2 regions of the Variovorax sp. GW821-FHT09B01 genome follow, and region 2 is predicted to be linked to the other one. Evidence: riboswitches for the same ligand, from Rfam matches in the RefSeq annotation. Region 2 holds a riboswitch; the other holds the start of a gene.
What was found. A riboswitch is a leader RNA that binds a small molecule or an ion and turns the genes downstream of it on or off. The one in region 2 is predicted to bind thiamine pyrophosphate.

Region 1 (3,400 bases), on a different contig from region 2:
GCCAAGGGGCTGGTGCTGCGCATCCGCGCCACGCCCGCGGTGGTGCGCGCCGACGCGCGCATGCTCGCGCGGCTGCTCGGCAACCTGGTCGACAACGCGATCAAGTACACGCCCCACGGCACGGTGCTGGTGTGCGCGCGGCGCACGCGCGGCGGCCCCTCGGGCACCGCGCCCGCCTGGCGCATCGAGGTGCGCGATTCGGGCGTGGGCATCGACACGGCGCACCGCGAGCAGGTGTTCGAGGAGTTCTTCCAGGTCGACAACCCCGGGCGCGACCGCAGCCGAGGGCTCGGCCTCGGGCTGTCGCTGGTGGCCAGCATGGCGCAGGTGATGGGCGCGCGCATCGCGCTGCGCAGCGCGCCGGGGCGCGGCAGCACCTTCTCGCTGGTGCTCGAGCAGATGGCGCCGCTGCCGGGCGAGGCCCCCGCCGAGGTGCCGCCGGAGGCAGCGCTCCCCACCGGCGGGCCGATCCGCATCCTGGTGCTCGACGACGAGCAGCCGGTGCGCGAGGCCATGCGCTCGCTGCTCGGCGGCTGGGGCCACGAAGTGGCGCTGGCCGCCAATCCGCGCGAGGCGCTGCAGCAGGCCGGCGTGTTCGACCTGATGCTCAGCGACCTGCGCCTGGGCAGCGGGCTCTCGGGGCTGGCCGCCGCGCAGGCACTGCAGGCGGTGGGCAAGGCGCGCCACGTGGTGATCCTCACGGGCGAGACCGCGCACGCGAACCGCGCCGAGGTCGAGCGCGCAGGTTACGCGCTGATCTACAAGCCGGCCGACGCACCGGCGCTGCGCGAGGCGATCGCGCAGAGCATGCGGCCGGCCGAGGCGCGCTGATCCCCCTCGCGGCGGCCCCAGGGCTTGCCCTCTGGAGGCCCCTGCCCGCACGGTGTTCCAATAGGGGCCTCCATGCCCAGCGTTCCCGATCCCTCCACCGCACCCTGCCCCTGCGGCCGCACCGACCGCCGCGACAAGCCCATCGCCTACGCGATGTGCTGCGGCCGCTACCTCGACGACTTCGAGCACACCCCCGCGCCCGATGCCGAATCGCTGATGCGTTCGCGCTATACGGCCTTCGTGCGCGAGCGTGCCGAGTACCTGCTCGGCACCTGGCACGCGAGCACGCGGCCGGCCTCGCTCGACTTCGAGCCGGACGTGCGCTGGCTCGGGCTCGACGTGCGCGGCCGCTCGATGAGCGATGCCGACCATGCCGAGGTCGAGTTCGTCGCGCGCCAGCGCGGTGCCTCGGGCACGGCCTCGCGGCTGCACGAGCGCAGCCGCTTCGTGCGCGAGTCCGATGCCGAGGGCCTGTCGCGCTGGTACTACGTCGACGGCGACCTGCAGGCGCGCGCCTGAAGCCCGGTGCGAAAGCGCGCCGTCTTGACGCGGGCGGTTGACGGCGAAGGCCGGCGCTCGCACAATCGGCCCCGCTCCGGGGTGCACGCATGTGGCGTGCTGAGATGGCAAAGCTGCCGACCCGCGAACTTGATCCGGGTCATACCGGCGTAAGAAGAGCTGCACTCCCTGGCTTCGGTCCGTCCCTCCACCCGAGACGGCGCCCACAGCCCACCGAGCGATTGCGGAGCACCCTTTCCATCCACAAGGAGTGCCCTGCATGAATGCCCCCGACAAGTTCACCACCCTGCTCTCGCTCACGCGCGAGCCCTTCCCCGCGTCGCACAAGTGCGTCATTCCCGGCAGCAGGCCCGACCTGTTCGTGCCGGTGCGCGACGTGAAGCTCACCAACGGCGAGACCGTGTCGCTCTACGACACCTCGGGCCCCTACACCGACCCGAAGGTCGAGATCGACGTGCGCCGCGGCCTGCCCGACGTGCGCGGTGCCTGGGTCGCCGAGCGCGGCGACACCGAGAGCTACGAGGGGCGCACGCACCATGCGCTCGACGACGGCGCGAAGAACGAGGACCGCGATGCCCAGCGCCTGGCCGAGTTGCGTGCCGGCGCCTCGGCGCTGCAGCGCACGCCGCGCCGCGCGAAGTCGGGCGCCAACGTCACGCAGATGCACTACGCGCGCCGCGGCATCGTCACGCCCGAGATGGAGTACGTGGCGCTGCGCGAGAACGGCAAGCGCGAGTGGATGGCCGAGTACCTCGCCAACGAGGAGCGCGCGAAGCGCGTGGCCGGCAACCCCATGGGCGCGAGCATCCCGCGCATCATCACGCCCGAGTTCGTGCGCGACGAGGTGGCGCGCGGCCGCGCGATCATTCCCGCGAACATCAACCACCCCGAGGTGGAGCCGATGGCGATCGGGCGCAACTTCAAGGTGAAGATCAACGCCAACATCGGCAACTCGGCCGTGACCTCGAGCATCGAGGAAGAAGTGGAGAAGCTGGTGTGGGCGATCCGCTGGGGCGCCGACAACGTGATGGACCTGTCGACCGGCAAGAACATCCACACCACGCGCGACTGGATCGTGCGCAACAGCCCGGTGCCCATCGGCACCGTGCCGATCTACCAGGCGCTCGAGAAGGTGGGCGGCGTGGCCGAGGACCTGACCTGGGAGATCTACCGCGACACGCTGATCGAGCAGGCCGAGCAGGGCGTCGACTACTTCACCATCCACGCCGGCCTGCGGCTGCCGTTCATCCACCTGACCGCCGACCGCATGACCGGCATCGTCTCGCGCGGCGGCTCGATCATGGCGAAGTGGTGCATCGCGCATCACAAGGAGAGCTTCCTCTACACGCACTTCGAGGACATCTGCGACATCATGAAGGCCTACGACGTGAGCTTCTCGCTCGGCGACGGCCTGCGCCCCGGCAGCGGTGCCGACGCCAACGACGAGGCGCAGTTCGCCGAGCTGCGCACCCTCGGCGAGCTCACGCAGATCGCCTGGAAGCACGACGTGCAGACCATGATCGAAGGCCCGGGCCACGTGCCGATGCACATGATCCAGTCGAACATGGACGAGCAGCTCAAGCACTGCCACGAGGCGCCGTTCTACACCCTGGGCCCGCTGACGATCGACATCGCGCCCGGCTACGACCACATCGCGAGCGCGATCGGCGCGGCGATGATCGGCTGGGCCGGCACCGCGATGCTGTGCTACGTGACGCCGAAGGAGCACCTGGGGCTGCCCGATCGCGACGACGTGAAGCAGGGGATCATTGCCTACAAGATCGCCGCGCATGCGGCGGACGTGGCGAAGGGACATCCGGGAGCGCGGTCGCGCGACGATGCGCTGAGCAAGGCGCGCTTCGAGTTCCGCTGGCAGGACCAGTTCAACCTCGGGCTCGATCCGGATACCGCGCGCGAGTTCCACGACGAGACGTTGCCGAAGGATTCGAGCAAGGTGGCGCACTTCTGTTCGATGTGCGGGCCGAAGTTCTGCTCGATGAAGATCACGCAGGAGGTGCGGGAGTATGCGGCTGCGAAGGGGGTGGCCGAG
Region 2 (3,400 bases):
CAACGTGCGCGTGCCCAGTTCCTTGTTGCTGCCCTCGATGCGGCTCGCGGCGTTGATCACGTCGCCGAGCGCGGTGTAGGAGAGCCGGTCGCTGGACCCGAGCACGCCGGCGATCACCACGCCCGTGTGCATGCCGATGCGCGTGTGGAAGGGCTGCAGCCCCTCGGCCTGCCAGCGGCGGTTCAGCTCGGCCATCTCGGCATGCAGCTCGCGTGCCGCGAGGCAGGCGCGGTACTCGGCATCGGGCAGGTCGAGCGGCGCGCCCCACAGCACCATGATGCCGTCGCCCATGTACTTGTCGACCACGCCGCCATGGCGCGCGAACACGCGCTGCGCGAGGTTGAAGTACTCGGTGAGCTGGCGCACCAGCACGCCGGCTTCCAGCGATTCGGCGATGCTGGTGAAGCCCTCGACGTCGGTGAACATCGCCGTGATGCGGCGCGGCGAACCGCCGGGTGCCAGCGCATGGCCCTCGGCCACGAGCTGGCGGATCAGGTGCACCGGCACGAACTTGCTGAAGGCCCGCAGGCTGCGCGCGGAGTCGTCGAGCGCCTGGTTCAGGTGCTGGATCTCGAGCACGCGGCTGGGCTGCTGCGGCAGGTCGTCGAGCTCGAGCCGGCCGATGCGGCGCGCGGTCTGCGACAGCTTCTCGATCGGCGCGGTCACCAGCTTCGACAGCCGCAGCGAGATGAAGAGCGCGAACGCCAGGAAGGCCAGGGTCAGCAGCAGGCCCCAGCGCACCAGGCGCTCCACGCCGGCGAGCAGCGCGGCCTCGGGCTCCCAGCTGATCAGCTCCCAGCCCGTGGGGCCGATGCGCGAGGACTCGACCCGGTAGCGCTCGCCCGCGTGGGTGACGACGAAGCTCTCGTCCTCCACGTTCTCCGAGATGCCGTGGGCCAGCATGTAGGCATGCACCGCGCCGAGCACGCCGCCCTCGGGCCATTGCAGCGCGCGCACCGGATCGGGATGGTCGCTGCGCGCGAGCACGTGGTGGTCGTCGCTCAGCAGCACGCTCTCGCCAGGACCGCGGCTGCCGAACTGGCGCACCAGCGTCGACAGGTGGCCCAGCGACAGATGGCCGACCACCACCATCGACTGCAGGTGCCGCCCTTCGTCGTCGAGCCGCTCGGCCGGCTGGGCGTAGCTCACGCCGAGTTCCTCACCGTCGGCCAGGTGGAACGGCGGCGTCCACACCGGCGCCTTCCGCGCCAGCGCCTCGCGGTACCAGTCGCGCTCGGTGGCGTCGTGGTCGCTGCGGAAGGACTCGATGCGCGTGGTCGCGAAGCGCTGGCGCGGATCGCCGCCCTCGACGTCGACCGAGCGCTTGTATTCCCAGGTCTCGGTGCTGAAGGCCGGGTCGCGCACCACCTGGCGAATCGCCGACACCGGGTAGCGCTCGGCCATCAGCAGATGGCCGTCGTCGCTGGCCACGCCGAGGCTGTCGAGCTCGGTCGCTTCCTCGAGCAGGGTCCACAGCATCTCGGCGCTGCGCTCGCCGTCCTCGCCCAGCGGATGCAGGCTCGGCGAATCGCCGATGGCGTGCACCACCGCCTGGGTCTTGGCGAGGAAGGCCAGCACGTTGTCCTCGATGCGGTCGTGGTGGACCTTGTGCGCCGACTCGCCGACGCGCGACACCAGCCGCTGCGCGCCCCAGTAGCCCAGCGCCACCAGCAGCAGCGACTGGACCAGCGCGACGGCGCAGATGATCGTGCCGACGTCGACCCGGAAGTGGCGCAGGCGGGTGGCCGCCGGGGGTGGCCAGACGGCCTCCGTGGGGGCCGCGGATGCAGCAGCGTCTGCCATGTCGTTCCCTTTCGCGCGCTCGTGCGCGGCCTCGTTCGTTATGGCGCGGATTGTCCCGGACTTCTCGGAATGCCCCCGGTACGCCGCGACGGGCCTAAAATGGCGGTTCGCTAGGGGTGTTGGGTCGGCTTGCCGTCCCGGCTGAGAAAGTCCCTTTGAACCTGATTGAGGTAATCCTCGCGCAGGGAAGCTGGTCCGGCGGCCTGTCACGTTCTCTCGCGTGCCAGCCGTGCCGCTGGAGCCTCGCCCACCTGCCAAACCTTTTGCCCGGAGCAAAACGGATGGCACACGACGACACATCGAACCCTCTCGCCAACGAGGCGCTGACACCGCTGCCGGCGTCGCAGCGCGTCTTCGGCTGGCACGACCATGCCTCGCTCTGGTTCAGCCTGGGCGTGGGCCTGCTGGTGATGCAGATCGGCGCCTACCTGGTGCCGGCCGTGGGCACGCGCGACGCGGCGATCGCGATCGCGCTGGGTTCCTGCCTCGGCGCCGCGCTGCTGGCCTGGACCGCGCGCCTCGGCTGCGAGAGCGGCCTGGCCAGCGCGGGCCTGATGCATGCCACCTACGGCAGCGCCTTCGCACGGCTGCCAGTGCTGCTCAACATCGTGCAGCTGGTGGGCTGGACCACCTTCGAGCTGGTGATCATGCGCGAGGGCACGCAGGCCATCGGCCAGTCGGTGGCCGGGCCATGGCTCGGCAGCGCCTGGGGCGGCGTGGCGACCACGCTGCTGTGGGGCGCCGTGCTGCTGGCGCTGCTCGCGGGCTCGATGGTGAAACTGGTGCGGCGCTTCGTGAGCCGCTTCGGGCTGCCGCTGGTGGTGCTGTCGCTGTTGTGGCTGAGCTGGCAGTTCGCAACCCAGTTGCATGCCAAGGGCTTCGATGCCTTCTGGTCGCGCCCGGGCGACGGCAGCATGGGCATGTTCGGCGCCCTGGACCTCGTGATCGCGATGCCGGTGTCGTGGCTGCCGCTGGTGGCCGATTATGCGCGGCACGGCAAGCGCAGCGCGGGCGGACTCGGCAGCGCCTTCAGCGGCACCTGGATCGGCTATGCGCTGGCCAACATCTGGTGCTATGCGCTGGGCGTGATGGTGGTGAGCGTGGCCGAGCCCGGCACCAGCCTGGTCACGGCGCTGCTGCTGGCGCAGGGCGGGCTGGTGGCGCTGGGCCTGATCCTGATCGACGAGCTCGACAACGCCTATGGCGACGTCTACTCGGGCTCGGTCTCCACCCACAGCCTGCTGCCGCGCTGGAGCGTGAAGCGCTGGGGCCTGCTGCTGGCCGTGCTGTGCATCGCGCTCGCGCTGGTGCTGCCGATGCACACGCTCGAGCCCTTCCTGCTGTTGCTGAGCTCGGTGTTCGTGCCGCTCTACGGCGTGATCCTCGGGCGGCTGGGCGGCGGCCGCGCGGTGGCGCCGGCCGGCGCGCGCCCCAAGGTCGACCTGGCGGCGGCGCTGATCTGGATCGCGGGCATCGCGGCCTACCACGCGCTCGCGAAATGGGCGCCGCAGTTCGGCTCGGCGCTGCCGACGCTGGCGCTGACCTTCGTGCTGGCCTGGCTCAGCCGGCCGAAGATCGCAGCGGCAGGCGCTGCGTC

Region 1: linked by a shared signal. The riboswitch ahead of thiC (phosphomethylpyrimidine synthase ThiC) and the one ahead of AC07RV_RS18995 (purine-cytosine permease family protein) in region 2 are both predicted to bind thiamine pyrophosphate.

What each region holds. Positions count from the first base shown of each region.
Region 1 covers NZ_JBWKPQ010000029.1:95,750-99,149, forward strand. The annotation lists gene AC07RV_RS40820 (hybrid sensor histidine kinase/response regulator) at 1-831, shown strand, start outside; gene AC07RV_RS40825 (YchJ family protein) at 904-1,350, shown strand; TPP riboswitch at 1,418-1,523, shown strand; gene thiC (phosphomethylpyrimidine synthase ThiC) at 1,610-3,400, shown strand, end outside.
Region 2 covers NZ_JBWKPQ010000006.1:13,399-16,798, forward strand. The annotation lists gene AC07RV_RS18990 (adenylate/guanylate cyclase domain-containing protein) at 1-1,803, opposite strand, end outside; TPP riboswitch at 1,906-2,008, shown strand; gene AC07RV_RS18995 (purine-cytosine permease family protein) at 2,085-3,400, shown strand, end outside; gene thiD (bifunctional hydroxymethylpyrimidine kinase/phosphomethylpyrimidine kinase) at 3,364-3,400, opposite strand, start outside.